Regions from separate parts of the Martinezella sp. CNPSo 3795 genome, predicted to be linked through region 3. Evidence: predicted binding sites of a transcription regulator. Region 3 holds the regulator's gene; each other region holds the start of a gene.
What was found. The regulator PhoB, encoded in region 3, activates phosphate uptake and scavenging genes when phosphate is short. The targets are predictions, from matches to a motif close to TGTCATNNANCTGTCAT.
Positions count from the first base shown of each region.

Region 1: a site for PhoB is predicted at 2,635-2,651, ahead of AC13QY_RS27710 (inorganic phosphate transporter). Genes of this name have one in related genera too.
Region 2: a site for PhoB is predicted at 1,262-1,278, ahead of AC13QY_RS13160 (phospholipase C). Genes of this name have one in related genera too.
Region 4: a site for PhoB is predicted at 1,871-1,887, ahead of AC13QY_RS15025 (UDP-2,3-diacylglucosamine diphosphatase). Genes of this name have one in related genera too.

Region 1 covers NZ_JBXSOQ010000013.1:153,578-157,523, forward strand. Annotated here, with positions in the region: gene AC13QY_RS27685 (histidine phosphatase family protein) at 1-211, opposite strand, end outside; gene AC13QY_RS27690 (CbtB domain-containing protein) at 454-663, shown strand; gene AC13QY_RS27695 (CbtA family protein) at 676-1,416, shown strand; gene AC13QY_RS27700 (hypothetical protein) at 1,451-2,077, shown strand; gene AC13QY_RS27705 (GCG_CRPN prefix-to-repeats domain-containing protein) at 2,150-2,458, opposite strand; gene AC13QY_RS27710 (inorganic phosphate transporter) at 2,699-3,946, shown strand, end outside.
Region 2 covers NZ_JBXSOQ010000003.1:710,712-714,657, reverse strand. Annotated here, with positions in the region: gene AC13QY_RS13160 (phospholipase C) at 1-1,174, opposite strand, end outside; gene cysE (serine O-acetyltransferase) at 1,506-2,321, opposite strand; gene AC13QY_RS13150 (WD40 repeat domain-containing protein) at 2,336-3,325, opposite strand; gene AC13QY_RS13145 (CobW family GTP-binding protein) at 3,325-3,946, opposite strand, start outside.
Region 3 covers NZ_JBXSOQ010000005.1:119,505-123,450, reverse strand. Annotated here, with positions in the region: gene pstA (phosphate ABC transporter permease PstA) at 1-326, shown strand, start outside; gene pstB (phosphate ABC transporter ATP-binding protein PstB) at 342-1,157, shown strand; gene phoU (phosphate signaling complex protein PhoU) at 1,208-1,921, shown strand; gene phoB (phosphate regulon transcriptional regulator PhoB) at 1,953-2,636, shown strand; gene AC13QY_RS16200 (GcrA family cell cycle regulator) at 2,726-3,253, opposite strand; gene AC13QY_RS16195 (aspartate aminotransferase family protein) at 3,678-3,946, shown strand, end outside.
Region 4 covers NZ_JBXSOQ010000004.1:342,198-346,143, forward strand. Annotated here, with positions in the region: gene AC13QY_RS15020 (NADP-dependent malic enzyme) at 1-1,488, opposite strand, end outside; gene AC13QY_RS15025 (UDP-2,3-diacylglucosamine diphosphatase) at 1,953-2,759, shown strand; gene AC13QY_RS15030 (MFS transporter) at 2,926-3,946, shown strand, end outside.

The sequences.
Region 1 (3,946 bases), on a different contig from region 3:
CATCCGGGATAGCGTCGAGACCGAGGACCGCGGCGGTCTGGCGCGCGCGCAGAGCCGGGCTCGCCCAGACCCGATCGATCGCCCCCAGCCCGAAGGATAAGGATTGAGCCTGCTGAGCCGCCTTCGCCTCCAAGGGTTCGTCATCCGGAAAGCAGCCATTCCGATTGGCTTGCGTTGCCCCATGGCAAATCCAGCTCAAACGCGTTTTCATGAAACTCCTCTATTCCATCCCCTGGTGCGCTCTTGTCGCGATTTCGCATCGCAGTGGCGCTTGATTGACAATTATATTTGCAGATAGCTATAAACTTGCACTTGCGGGTGTGGAAGCCGGTGGAAACCCGGCGCGGTCGCGCCACTGTAATCGATGACGGAAACTTCGCCTTCGAGAGCCAGACCCTTCCCGCACGAACCCTTCCGCAAATGGAACGCGCTTTTCTTAACGAGGGAAATACAATGTCCGACACCACTTTCGCCCCATCCGCAGTTCCGCAGCCGATTCCGCTCGGCCAAATCCTGCCCTGGGCCATTTTTGCCGGCCTGCTGATGCTGCTCGCGATCTATTTCATCGGTGCAGAGGAAGGCGCGACCTCGCTCTTCTCGGGCATGTATGTGCACGAATTCGTGCATGATGCCCGCCACCTTCTCGGCTTCCCCTGCCACTAAGGGTTCAAGCACATGGTTGGACGTCTTTTGCTCCGCGGCATGATCGTCGGGGCCTTGGCCGGTATTTTCGTTTTTGCTTTTGCCCACATCTTCGGCGAACCGCTGGTCGACTGGGCCATCGGGTTTGAAGAAAAGGCCGCGCAGGCGGCCGGCGAAGCTCCTGAACCAGAGATTGTCAGCCGCGCTACGCAGGCGGGCATCGGTCTCTTCACCGGCAGCGTGATCTTTTCCACCGCAATCGGCGGATTGTTCGCGCTGGTTTTCTCCTTCATCTACGGCCGCATCAGCCCCTTGGGTGCGCGCGGCACGGCAGCGCTGCTCGCGCTCGCCGCTTTCGTGACGATTTCGCTCGTGCCCGATCTCAAGTATCCGGCAAATCCGCCGGCCGTCGGCAATCCCGATACGATCGGCGCGAGAACGGAACTGTTCTTCATCATGATCGTTGCCTCCGTCATCGGCATGATCGTCGCCGTCGGCTTCGGTCGGAGGCTGGCGGCGCGATATGGTTCCTGGAACGGTGCGATCATTGCCGGCATTGGCTACATCGCCTTCATCGCGCTGATCCAATATCTGCTTCCCCCCATCAACGAAGTGCCCGAGCAGTTTTCCGCCGTCGTGCTCTGGCGCTTCCGCGTCACCTCGCTCGGCATGCACGCCATTCTCTGGACGACGCTCGGTCTTGCCTTCGGAGCCTGGGCGGAACGTCAGTTGCCGCAGACACGCTACGGCAATGCGGCCCTACGCCGGGCTTAGTGTGGTAAATAGATCGCATCCCGCGCATGGCAACATGCGCGGGAGACGCCCGTATCCAGGTGGCGTCCTATTTGCAATCTTCTGTCTCATCGTTGCAGGTTGGCCAGCTTCGGTTGCCGCACATGGCGGCGGCTCCTCCGGCAGCCAGGCCGGCATCCCGATTCCCAGTCTCACCCATGGCGAGATGGCGGTGATCGCTCCCTATTACGGGCGGATCATCTCGCTTGCCGAGAGCATATCGGATACCGACGAAACCTTCCGCCGTCTCTTGAACTTCGCGCAGATCCAGCGCGCCTATTGCCTATGGGGCGTGATGCCAGGCAGCGTCAGCGACGAGGAAAGCCCTTTCAACGAATGTTCGCACGCCTATTTTGCGGCTGCAAAAGCAGTGCTGCTGCAGATGCGCGTGATGAAAGTGGAAAAGGAACCGGTCGACGACCTCGTCTCCGATATCGATATGGCACTCGTGCGCAATAATCTCTCGCTCGTCCTGTGCAAATTCAGCGGCGAGAACTTCAACACGGCCGATCTCATCCGGCCGAAGCTTGCAGATATCGCGCTTCATGCGAAAAGCCTTGCTGCGATCTTATCGGCCAGCCTGTTCGTACTTGCAGGGCTATGGTTAGGAGCGCGCGCATTGCGGGCGCAAGCTCAATCTTAGGAACCGCTGCGCACTGTTCCTCGAACTGGCCTTAACAAAACACCGCCGCAAGATGCGGCGGTGTTTCTGATCTTACCAGTAACGCGGGCGATCGCGCCAACGGTCATCGCGCCAGCCATCGCGATGATGGCGATGGCCGTGCCAGCCCCATGGCGGCGGCGGTGGCGGCCTGTAGTACCCCCAGCGCCGGGGCGGCGGACCCCAGCGATTGGGGCGGCATTCGCCCCAGCGCGTCAGGTGCCAGCCACGACCGCAGGCATAGTCAACTTTCACGATCGGCGCTGAGGCCGCTGTCCCAACGGCTGGGATAGGCATTGCCTCTGCCGAAGATACAACCAGGCTGCCAAACAAGGCAGCGATGGCAATCACGGACGATCTCATTTTGATGGCCCTCTATCCAAGTCCCTTACATGCGGGATTTAACCCCCTAAGGTATGAACGCCGGCTGAACCGAAAAAGGTCATTTGACGGCGAAATCAAGATCAGACCAAACGCCTGACCGCAGCCAAAAAAGCGTCCTGTTGCCGGTATTTGCAGCCAGCCGCAACCTACTCGCGCGTCACGAGAGTTTCATGAAGGAGGCTTACACCAACGATATCAATTGCCATAAAGGAGTTTGGGATGGTCGACCTCGCTTCAAACACTTCGGAGGGTGGCAATGCCAACCATCCAATTCACGGCGCCGGTAGTTCGGCAAAATGGTTTCTGCCGATCTTCGGTGTCGTCGTGCTGGCCGGCCTTGCCTATGTCGGCTATGCTCTTGGCAGCGACCTCGCCGAAGCCGCCGCCGTTCCGTGGATCCTGCTCGGCCTGGCGCTGCTGATCGCGCTCGGCTTCGAATTCGTCAACGGCTTCCACGATACTGCCAACGCCGTCGCCACTGTCATCTATACGCGCTCGCTGCCGGCGGAATTCGCCGTCATATGGTCGGGCTTCTTCAACTTCCTCGGTGTTCTCACGTCTTCAGGCGCCGTCGCCTTCGGCATCTTGGCGCTGCTGCCGGTCGAACTCATCCTGCAAGTCGGCTCCGGCTCCGGTCTCGCCATGGTCTTCGCCCTGCTGACCGCCGCCATCATCTGGAACCTCGGCACCTGGTATCTCGGCTTGCCGGCCTCGAGTTCGCATACGCTCGTCGGCTCGATCATCGGGGTCGGCCTCGCCAACCAGTTCCTGGCACCCGCCGGCTCCGCCACCAGCGGTGTCGACTGGTCACAGGCAAGCAACGTCGGCATGTCGCTGCTCCTGTCGCCGATCATTGGCTTTGCCGCAGCTGCAATATTGCTGCTGGTCGCCAAGGTGCTGATCCGCAACAAGGAGCTTTATGAAGCGCCGAAAGGCAATACGCCGCCACCGATCTGGATCCGCGGCCTGCTGATCTTCACTTGCACCGGCGTCAGCTTCGCTCACGGCTCGAACGACGGCCAGAAGGGCATGGGCCTCATCATGCTTATCCTCATCGGCCTCGTGCCGACGGCTTTCGCGCTGAACCGCACACCCGATGTCAACTATCTCGAAGCTTACAAGGCTGCCTCAACGCAGGTTGAGACCGTGCTTGGCAAGTACGTGAAACCGGGCGTTGCCGCTCCGGCCGATCCGAAGGCCGCTGTCAGCAGTGCCGTCAAGACCAAGACCTGGACGGACGCGACGACGCCGGCTCTTCAAGCATACATTCATGCCACGAGCGCCGAGATCGCCGCCTATCCAAGCGTCGAGAAGCTGCCAAACGGGCTCGTCGGCAACGTTCGTAACGATATCTACCTGATCGGTGAATCGCTGAAGCTCATCGACAAGCAGAAGCTGCTGCCGATGAGCGCCGACGACCTGAAGGCCGTCACGAACTATCATGCCGCCGTCGATCACGCGACCAAG
Region 2 (3,946 bases), on a different contig from region 3:
CCTGTGTGACGAATTCCTGCTCGTCGAGCGGATCGGAATAGCCGGCGTGGCCATCTTGATAGGCCGGTGCCTTCAGGAAGCTGACGGCGGGCATATTGCCGTTCTTCAGGGCCGCGTAGAAATCCGTCATGTCGTACTGGTGATTTGCCGCATCGGTCGTGCCGATCGTTGCCACCGAAGACGGACGCGCATGTGTCGGGTTGGCCGTTGAGGCGTAATACTGGAACGGCTGGTGATGCGGAATATAATCGGTGTAATTGACCTTGGTGATGGCCGATGTAGTCGCGCGCTTGCAGCCGGTCGTGCCGTCCGGGTTGGTCTGCGAGAGGTCGAAGCCGCCCTCGAAGAAGCCCCAGGTGATCTTGTGCTCGTTCAACATGTCGCCGATGTTCTTGCCGTACATCAGCGCCGTCTGGCCGACCGAACAGACGTCGCCCGTCGGATCGAAATCGCTGATCGCGGTCCAGCCGCCATTGCCGTCGGGCACGATGCGGCCCTTGGAATAGGTGCCGTCGCTTTCCAGCGTATAGCCGGGCGGCAGGATGGCGCCATTGGTCTGGCCGGAGATCAGGTTCAGCGCGCCGGGGGTCGAAGGGCCGAAATTGGTGGAGAAGGAATTGTCGTTCAGCGCATAGTGCTGGGCATAATTCCAAAGGGCCGTGACGGTGTTACCGTCGTAATAGCCCATGACCTGACCCTTGGTGCCGAAGGCGCCGGCAGCACCCTTGGTGCCCTTGCCGGTATTGGCGGGGAAGAGGTCCATGGCGAAGTTGTTGTAGGCGGCCTGTTCGGCGGTATAGCCATGGTTCTGCGACTGGGTTGCGGCCTGCGTGCGGTCGAGCCGGAAGGGGGCTGCCGCATCGGCGCCGTTTGCCGTGTTGGTTTTGTTCGGATTGTTGTCCAGAAGACCGGCATTGGCGAGCGTATTGATATCGGTCGGCGTGTTGTCGGCGGCCTTGAATGCCGGTTCGCCATCGACGTTCGCTGCCTTGGGGTAGGTCGCGAAATAATGGTCGAAGGAGACATTTTCCTGGAAGATAACGACAAGATGCTTGATGGGGGTCGCGGTATTCGGTGCCGGCGCCATATCGGCGGCACCGGCGGCGGAACAGAGCAAAACAAGGGTAAGCGCGCTGCCGGCTTTAAGGGCGGCGCGACGTGAAAAACTGGTCATCGTCATATCCTCTTCGAGTGGGGGCATTGCTCCGGCGCATTTGCGCCACGCCGGGCATAGAGAACCCTTTCGAGCTATCAATGGAGCATGACAGTTCCATGAAGGGTAAGGGGAGCGTTTCCGGTGCTACCTTATGTCACGGACTGGTGGCGGGGCGCTTCCTCACCCGCCCTCGTGCTTCGAGACGGCCCTTCGGGCCTCCTCAGCATGAGGGCTGATCTGCGTGCCTCGTCACGGAACTTGCTCCACCTCATGGTGAGGTGCAGCGGCGTTAAGCGCAGCGAAAACGACGATGCCTCGAACCACGAGGTGGCCACAGTCCCAGGCGAAATCAGATATTCTGATCCATCGTCTCGGCCGGGATCTCGTCGGCGCGATGGATGCGCACGACCGCGGCGGGTACGCCTGCGACCGTGCAATGCGGCGGTACGGTTTTGACCACGACGCTGCCAGCGGCAACCTTGCTGAAGGCGCCCACCTCGATATTGCCGAGGATCTTGGCGCCGGCGCCGATCATCACGCCGTGGCGGATCTTCGGATGACGATCGCCGCTCTCCTTGCCGGTGCCGCCGAGCGTGACGTTCTGCAGGATGGAGACCTCATCCTCTATCACGGCGGTTTCGCCGATGACGATGCCGGAGCCGTGGTCGAGCATGATCGAGGTGCCGATCTTCGCGGCCGGATGGATATCCGGGCCGAAGACGAGCGAGACGAGATTGGAGAGCCAGCTTGCAATTTCCCTGCGGCCTTCCGTCCAGAGCGCATGGGCGATGCGGTGCGTCTGCAGGGCATGGAACCCCTTCAGATTGAGAAGCGCATGCAGGTAGGTGGTGCAGGCGGGGTCGCGGGTTCGCACTGCGACAAGATCCGCTTCGGTCGCCTGCAGGATGGCAGGATATCGCATCAGTACGTCGGACAGCAGCGAAAACATGTCACCGTGCTCGATCCTGACAACGCAGAGCCGGGCGGCCAATACGTTTGCAAGGCTTTCGGCCTCGGAGTTTCCGGCAAGCAATTGCGCCTGCAGCAGGGGCGCAAGCGTCGGCTCGCGCGCCGCCAGTTCGGCGGCTTCGCAACGGATCACATCCCAGACGTTTTCGGCCGGGGCAGGTGCATTTCCGGCGATTGCCGTTCCTGACTGGGGCATGATCCTGTCTTCCTCTAGGCCGAAATGTCGATGACGCCGCAATCACCGGCTTCGGAAGCGAAGGCGAGAAGCTTGCCGGACTTGCTCCAGCTCATCGATGTGATCGCACCCTTGCCAGGCCGGCGCAAGAGCGCTTCCTTGGCGTCGCCGATGCGAACCGCAAGGATCATACCATCGATGAAGCCGATGGCGAGGATATCCTCGGCGGGATGGAATTTCACGGAGGTTGCCATGATATTCGCGCGTGTGCCGAGCTCGAGCGGGGCCTTGCCCATCGGCCCGTCCTTGCCCTGGAAGGGCCAGACGATTGCGGCCGGTGCGCCGGACGAGGCAAGCCATTTGCCCTTGTTGGACCAGGAGAGCGACTTCACCTTGGCGGGATAGCCGGTCATGCGCATGTGGCGGGCTTCGGCGCCGGGCTTCGTATCCAGCTTCCAGCCGTGCAGGGCGTTTTCCTGCATTGTGGTGACGATGAACTGGCCGTCCGGCGAGAAGGTGACGCTCGTATGGGCACCCTTCCATTCCAGGTTGATCGGCTGCGCGCTCATGCCGACCCAGTGCAGGGATACGCCATTATAGCGGGCAACCGCGATGCGCAGGCCCTTGGGTGCAAAGGCTATGCCTTCGACGGTGCGTTCTTCCGGAAACTCTTTCGTCGTCCCATCGGAGAGCCGTACGAAAGTGCTCTTGCCATAGGAATAGGCGACGGAGCCCTGCGGGCCGGCTGCAAGCTGGCTGATCCATTTGCGCGGCGCTTCTGCGAGCACCGTCGTGCTGCCGTCGGCTGCGATCCTCTGAACCTTGCCGTCCTCGCCGCCGGAAATCAGGCTTTCGCTATAGGGATCGCGGATGCAGGTCAGCGTCCCCTGATGGGCTTCGGTAACCTTCTCGCCGCCTTCGAGGCGGTGGATCGCGCCGGCGGCGCTGGCGAAGAAGGGGGTGTCACCTAAAAATTCGACGGCCAGAACGTGGCCGTCGATATCAAGCGGAGCAACAGTCGGCATCAGGCAGACGCCTCGCACGCCTTGAAGCTGGCTTCCAGCTTTTCGCGGTCGAGCTCGCGGCCGATGAAGACGAGGCGGCTTTCATGCTTCTCGCCGTCCTTCCAGGGGCGCTGATGATCGCCTTCGATGATCATGTGCACGCCCTGAACGACGTAGCGCTCCGGATCGTCCTTGAAAGCGATGATCCCCTTGAGGCGCAGGATATTCGGGCCTTGCGTCTGCGTGACCTTCTGGATCCAGGGGAAGAAGCGCTCCGGGTTCATCTCGCCGCCACGCAGCGAAACCGACTGCACGGTGACGTCGTGGATCGGCGACAGGCCGTGGTGATGATGGTCGTGATCGTGGTGGTGATGATCATGATCATGATCGTGGTCATGATCATGATGATGGTGGTGATCGTGATCATGGTCGTGATGGTGATGATCGCAATCCGGGCCGCAGACGTGATCCTCGTGGCCATGCTCGAGGAAGTGCGGGTCGTTTTCCAGCGCGCGCTCCAGATTAAAGGCGCCCTGGTTCAGCACGCGGGCGAGCTCCACCCCGGAACGGGTCGTCTTGTAAACGCGGGCAGCCGGATTGATGGCGCGGACGATGTCCTCGATCTGAGCAAGCTCTTCCGGA
Region 3 (3,946 bases):
CATCGCGCATGCAGATGGTCTTCCATCATGTTCTGCCGCTCGCGATGCCTGGCATTCTGACGGGCACGATCCTAGGGCTTGCCCATGCGCTCGGAGAGACCGCGCCACTGCTTCTGATCGGCATGGTCGCCTTCGTTGCCAATTATCCGGCATCGCCGCTCGATCCCTCGACGGCGCTGCCGGTGCAGATCTACATGTGGGCGAGCGAAGCCGAGCGGGCCTTCGTCGAAAGGACGTCCGGCGCCATCATCGTGCTCCTCTTCTTCCTCGTCGCGATGAACATCGGCGCCATCCTGCTGCGCCGCCGCTTCGAGCGGCGCTGGTAAGGGAGGGCGCACGAAATGAACATGATGACGGAAGCTGCCAGCGAAAGAGCCTTGGCCAAGAAGATGACGACGATCCCTTACAAGATGATCGGCCAGGACGTTTCTGTGTTCTACGGCGACAAGCGGGCGCTCTTCGACGTCAATCTGAAGATCCGCGCCAATACGGTCACGGCTCTGATCGGCCCTTCCGGCTGTGGCAAGTCCACCTTCCTGCGCTGCCTCAACCGCATGAACGATACGATCGAGACCTGCCGCGTCACCGGCAAGATCACGCTCGACGATCAGGATGTCTACGACGACAGCATCGACGTCGTGGAATTGCGCGCCCGCGTCGGCATGGTCTTCCAGAAGCCCAACCCGTTTCCGAAGTCGATCTACGAGAATGTCGCCTACGGCCCGCGCATCCATGGCCTGCATCGCTCGAAGGCCGATCTCGAGCATATCGTCGAAACCAGTCTGCAGAAGGCCGGTCTCTGGGGTGAGGTGAAGGATCGGCTCCATGACGCCGGCACGAGCCTGTCGGGCGGCCAGCAGCAGCGCCTCTGCATCGCGCGCGCCGTTGCGGTCAGCCCGGAGGTGATCCTGATGGACGAGCCGTGCTCTGCGCTCGATCCGATCGCAACCGCCAAGGTCGAGGATCTCATCCACGAGCTTCGGGAGAATTTCACCATCGTCATCGTGACGCATTCCATGCAGCAGGCCGCTCGTGTCTCGCAGCGTACCGCAATGTTCCATCTCGGCCACCTGGTCGAGGAGAACGACACCGATAAGATGTTCACCAATCCCGACGATTTCCGCACGCAGGATTACATCATGGGCCGTTTTGGTTGATGATGGCAGGCGCGCGGCTCCTTTCACACAGTTCACTTGAGGATAGAAAAATGGTCTCCACTCACATTCTCTCTGCCTATGACGAAGACCTGAAGTTTCTGACGCGCCGCATTGCCGAAATGGGCGGCCTGGCCGAGCAGATGGTTAGCGACAGCGTACGCGCTCTCGTCAACAGCGACGCGGCCCTGGCCCAGAAGGTCATCTCCGACGACGTCGTTCTCGACCATGCCGAGCGCGAAGTTGGTGACAAGGCGATCGTCACCATCGCTCGTCGTCAGCCGATGGCAGCGGACCTGCGCGAAATCATGGGCTCGATCCGCATCGCCTCCGATCTGGAGCGCGTCGGTGATCTCGGCAAGAATACCGCAAAGCGCGTCATCGCCGTTCAGGGCACGGGCGTGCCGCGTCGTCTCGCTCGTGGCATCGAACACCTCTCCGAACTGGCACTGAGCCAGCTCAAGGAAGTTCTTGATGTCTACGCCACCCGCTCGCCGGACAAAGCCGTGTCGATCCGCGAACGCGACGAGGAAATCGACGCCATGTACACCTCGCTCTTCCGCGAGATGCTGACCTACATGATGGAAGATCCGCGCAACATCACCACCTGCACGCATCTTCTCTTCTGCGCCAAGAACATCGAGCGCATCGGCGACCATGCCACCAACATCGCCGAGACGATCTATTACATGGCGACCGGTGCTCAGCCGGAAGGCGAGCGCCCGAAGGACGATACCGCCAACACCGTCGGCGCAGTGACGGAATAATCTGGAAGCGAAGAAAGGAGACCATAGGCGCATGGTTCCGAGAGTTGCTGTTGTAGAAGACGAGGAAGCGCTTAGCGTTCTGCTGCGCTACAATCTTGAGGCCGAAGGCTTCGAGGTCGACACGATCCTCAGAGGTGATGAGGCCGAGCTGCGTCTCCAGGAGCGCATCCCCGATCTCCTGATCCTCGACTGGATGCTCCCCGGCGTGTCCGGCATCGAGCTCTGCCGCCGGCTGCGTATGCGGCCGGAGACGGAGCGCTTGCCGATCATCATGCTGACGGCTCGCGGCGAGGAAAGCGAGCGCGTGCGCGGACTTTCGACCGGCGCGGACGATTACGTCGTCAAGCCGTTCTCGACGCCGGAGCTGATGGCCCGCGTCAAGGCGATGCTGCGGCGCGCCCGCCCGGAGGTTCTCTCCACGGTGCTGCGTTGCGGCGATATCGAGCTGGACCGCGAAACCCATCGCGTCCACCGCAAGAGCCGCGAAGTCCGGCTGGGGCCGACAGAATTCCGCCTGCTGGAGTTCCTGATGTCCTCGCCAGGCCGCGTCTTCTCGCGTTCGCAGCTGCTCGATGGCGTATGGGGGCACGATATCTACGTCGATGAACGCACGGTCGACGTCCATGTCGGCCGTCTGCGCAAGGCGCTCAATTTCTCCAATATGCAGGATGTCATCCGCACCGTTCGCGGCGCGGGCTATTCCATGGAAGCCTGAGCGGCTCGCCGCTCGGGTGTTACTAAATAGCGGCGGAAATAGAAAAACGGGCCTCGAGGGGCCCGTTTCTCTTTGTCTTGCGGTAACTTTCAGCCGTTGTTGCGACGGCGGTCATGCACCGGCTGGTAGGCCATGCGCTGATGATAGGTGCAGTAGGGGGACGAATCCGGGCTGTCATTGCCGCAGAAGTGGAAGTCGTCCTTCAGCGGGTCCCCGACCGGCCATTTGCAGGTGCGTTCCGTCAGCTCCGTCAGGCCGAGGCGGCGGGAGATCGGAACGACGACGTTCGATGCCGGGCGATACTGAATTTCATTGACGGAATCTATCTCGATCTCTTCCTTCAGCATGGTTGCACCCTGCTGGCGGGCGACCACGGTGCGGGTAGCGACGCGCGAGCCGTAGGTCGTTGCGCGGGGAGCCGCGGCACTGCGCTTTGGCGTGCGCGTCGCGGTTGCCGTGCCGCCCGCCTTCGCTCGGCCAGGAAGGTTCAGGCGGTGCACCTTGCCGATAACGGCATTACGGCTCACGCCACCGAGCTGCGCAGCGATCTGGCTGGCGCTCAACCCTTCGGACCATAGCTTTTTCAGCTTCTCGACGCGTTCGTCTGTCCAATTCATGCCCTGTCTCCGCTGTCGCGTTTCCGATGGCAGAATCCCTCACCATTGCCTCGCATGGGAACGAGGCGCGAAACGCTCTAAAATTGTGGTGACTAGTTCCGCCGCATGCAGTCTAGCAATTGCTTTTTAACCTAGTGTGAGGCTGACTCCGTGACAAGAGTCGCGAGAATCTTGAGGAATCGATTTCGAGGTTTTCCCCAACTTGCTGCCTAGGCGTGGCATTTCTGCAATAGGCGCCGCCGAACCTATCTCTTTTGCCCGCAAGCGCTATCTCGCACCTGCTAAAACGCCAGTTTTGTTGACATCGCGATGCAAAACATCAATAGTGCCCGGGCCGCCGCAAGGCGGCATTTTTGATTTTTTCGGACCCGTTTCATCAAATCGAAGCGATCGGTCCTTAAAGTTGTGATCAGGAGATATGGCCATGGCCGAGACCACGCCGCTTTATGACACCTATATGCGCGCTCCGTTACGGTTCGAGCGAGGCGAGGGCGTCTGGCTGGTCACCGAAAATGGCGAGCGCTACCTCGATTTCGCAGCCGGCGTCGCGGTCAACTCGCTCGGTCACGCCCATCCTCATCTCGTCGCCGAATTGAAGGCCCAGGCCGACAAGGTCTGGCACCTGTCGAACCTCTACGAGGTGCCCGGTCAGGAGAAGCTGTCGAAGCGGCTGACGGAAGCGACCTTCGCCGA
Region 4 (3,946 bases), on a different contig from region 3:
ATCCGTATGAGGGCGAATCTTCAGGCCGTAGCGCTTGAGGCGCGTCTCGATGACGGAAGGACGACCGATTAGGATCGGGACGGCGGTGCCTTCCTCGAGCAGGACCTGGGCGGCGCGCAGCACGCGCTCATCTTCGCCTTCGGAGAAGACGACGCGTTTGCGCTCGGCAATCTTCGCAGCCGCAAAGATCGGCTTCATCACGAAGCCCGAACGGAAGACGAAGCGGTTGAGCTCGTCCATATAGGCGTCAAAATCCTTGATCGGGCGCAGGGCGACGCCGCTTTCCGCGGCTGCCTTCGCCACAGCCGGCGCAATGCGCAGGATCAGGCGCGGGTCGAAGGGCGAGGGGATCAGGTAATTGGGCCCGAAGACCGGCGTTTCGCCTGTATAGGCGCGGGCGGCGACATCGGAAGGTTCCTCGCGGGCAAGCGCGGCAATGGCGCGCACGGCGGCCATCTTCATCTCTTCGTTGATCGTCTTGGCGCCGCAATCGAGCGCTCCGCGGAAAATATAGGGGAAGCAGAGGACGTTGTTGACCTGGTTCGGGAAGTCCGAGCGGCCAGTGCAGATCATTGCATCGGGACGGGCGGCACGGGCGAGATCCGGCATGATTTCCGGCGTCGGGTTGGCGAGCGCCATGATCAGCGGCTTTTCGGCCATCTGCGCCAGCAATTCGGGTTTCAGCACGCCGGCAGCCGACAGGCCGAGGAAGACGTCGGCGCCCGGAATGGATTCGGCGAGCACGCGCTTGTCGCTATCTTGAGCGTAGACGGATTTCCACGCGTCCATCAGGACGTTGCGATCCTTGTAGACCAGACCCTCGATATCGTGGACCCAGATGTTCTCGCGCCTGGCGCCGAGGATGACGAGCAGGTTAAGGCAGGCGAGCGCCGCCGCCCCCGCGCCGGAAGCGACGATCTTGACGTCTTCGATCTTTTTGCCGGCCAGTTCCAGCCCATTGAGGATGGCGGCGGCGACGATGATGGCGGTGCCGTGCTGATCGTCGTGAAAGACCGGAATTTCCATTTTCTCGCGCAGGCGGCGCTCGACGTCAAAGCATTCCGGCGCCTTGATGTCTTCGAGATTGATACCGCCGAAGGTCGGCTCGAGCGCCGAGACGGTATTGACCATCTCATCGACCGTCGGTGCTGCGATTTCGATGTCGAAGACGTCGATGCCGGCGAATTTCTTGAAGAGAACGGCCTTGCCTTCCATAACAGGCTTCGAAGCGAGCGGACCGATATTGCCGAGCCCGAGCACGGCGGAACCGTTGGAAATCACCGCTACGAGATTGGCGCGGGATGTATAGTCAGCTGCCGTTTCGGGGTTGTCGCGGATGGCGATGCAGGGGGCAGCGACGCCGGGGGAATAGGCAAGTGCCAGATCGCGCTGATTGCCCAGCGGCTTGGTCGCTTGAATTTCGAGCTTGCCGGGACGGGGATAACGATGGAAATAAAGCGCCTGCTCGTCGAAATTTCCGCTCGCCATGTTCTTGGCTGCTTTCGAAGTGTCGTTCGTATCCAACTTGCGTCTCCATTCCTGCCTGCGCTTTGAGTCTTCTGCATACATCAATCGCTTCGCCTTCACAGTATGGAATTGAGGTCACAAGGCGTTTTTGTCGTGGCAAAACTGAATTGCCTTTTCCGCAATGATCGCAGATCGCGCGATGTCCTTTCCGCAAGTCGAAGGCTGCGAACGCGTCATCTTGGAAAGAATGGCGTGAAAGTGCACAGATGGGCGGCTCATCCAAGCGAGGCGGCGCGGGCCATGTTTCGCCTTGGTATCGCCAGCTTTACAAGCAATCGTCCTGACCTCGCAGTTGCCGCGAAACTTGGTTGAACGTCGCCGCTGGGCCGCCAAGCACAGGGTTTGTCATCTTCCTGAAACACGAGTCTGGTTTTGGAATAGCCAATGTAGGATAGGGCACGGACATAAAGTTCGTGAATGAAAACATGGACCCCCGGCATTTCCGAACGCTATTCATTTCTGACGTGCATCTCGGCTCGAAGGCCGCCAAGGCGGATTACCTGCTCGATTTTCTCCGTTATCACGAGGCCGATACCATCTTCCTGGTTGGCGACATCGTTGATGGCTGGCGGCTGAAGCGAAACTGGTACTGGCCCCAGGATTGCAACGACGTCGTACAGAAGCTCCTGCGCAAGGCGCGCAAGGGCACGCGCATCGTTTATATCCCCGGCAATCACGACGAATTCCTGCGTGACTTCCCCGGAATGCACTTCGGCGGTATCGAGGTGGCGCAGCGCGCCATGCATGAAACGGCCGACGGGAAGAAATATCTCATCCTGCACGGCGACGAATTCGATGTCGTTGTCCGCAATGCCCGCCTGCTCGCCTATCTCGGAGACTGGGCTTACGACATGGCCATCTTGATCAATATCGGACTTGCGGCGGTGCGCCGACGCCTGAACATGCCCTATTGGTCCTTTTCGGCCTGGGCAAAGCTGCAGGTGAAGCACGCCGTCAATTTCATCGGCGAGTTTCAGCGTGTCGTGGCCGAAGAGGCCAAGCGCAATGATGCAGATGGCGTCATCTGCGGTCATATCCACCATGCCGTGATCGAGGATCTCGATGGGATCCGTTACATCAACACGGGCGACTGGGTGGAAAGCTGCACGGCGATTGCCGAACACGAAGACGGCACGTTCGAGCTGATCACGTGGCAGAATATTCTCGAAACGCAGCCAGTCGGCTCGCAGGTCGGAGAAATACCGCAGGCCCTCGGCGCACAGGCGGCCTGATTTCTGGCTCTTCACAGGCTTGATAATGGCTTGTCATAATTATTGATCGCTGCAAGACAGCCCTGGCTTCGGATTTTTCCGAAACGTTACGGTTTTGGCCATTTCTCGCCATAGTCGTATTCTCGATAGCATGATAGGGACAAGTACGTTCCCCTTCAGGTCTGTCATGATTCCCGCGATCAAGTCCTTCCAGGGCGAGGGTGCGCCTCCTTATTTCCGCTTGCGCGCCGCCTTGTCCTATTGCGCTCCGTTGTTCGTCAACGGCATTGCCGTACCCTTCTTTCCCGTCTGGTTGGCGGGGCTGAATTTCAACGATCACGAGATTGGCCTGGTGATCGCCATTCCCATGGTCGTGCGCGTCCTCGTGACACCCATCATCGCGGTACTGGCCGATCACATGAGAGAGCGGGCCGATGTATTGTTATGGTCGGGTGCCTTGTCGCTGCTGACGGCAATCGCGCTTTACTGGACCAGCGATTTCTGGCCGGTGCTTCTGGTCTACGGCATTCAGGGCGCTACTTACGCGCCTTACGTACCGGTGGTCGAATCGATTGCCATGTCGGGTGTGCGCCGCTGGGGTTTCGACTACGGTTCCATGCGGGTCTGGGGATCGATCACCTTTATCCTGTCGACCCTTCTCGGCGGCCAGCTGATCGGCATGTGGGGCGGCACGACAGTATTGCCCGTGATGGTGGCGGGGTTCATTCTGACGACGATGATGGGCTTTTTCGCGCCACGTATCGGGCCGACGCGCCGGCGCAACCAACCGATCAATCTGCAATCGCCGACCGGAAATCTGCGCTCGCCGCAATTGCTTATAACCATGATCGGCGTATCGATACAGCAATCGAGCCATGCGATGCTCTATACATTTGCGTCGATCTACTGGCATAAGCTCGGCTTTTCCGGCGCCGAGATAGCCGTGCTGTGGAGCATTGGCGTCACGGCCGAGGTGATGGTGTTTTTCCTGTCGAGAAAACTGAGCAGGAGGTTCAGCGCCTGGACGCTCATCTTCTTCGGTTCGACCATGTGCATTCTGCGCTGGGTCCTGTTTCCGAGCAATTTCGGCTTCATCGGCTATTTTGTGCTGCAATGTTTTCATTCATGCACCTATGCCTGCGTCCATACCGGCGTTCAGCGTCGTATCGTGGCGTCCGTCCATGAGACGCAGGAATCATCGGCTCAAG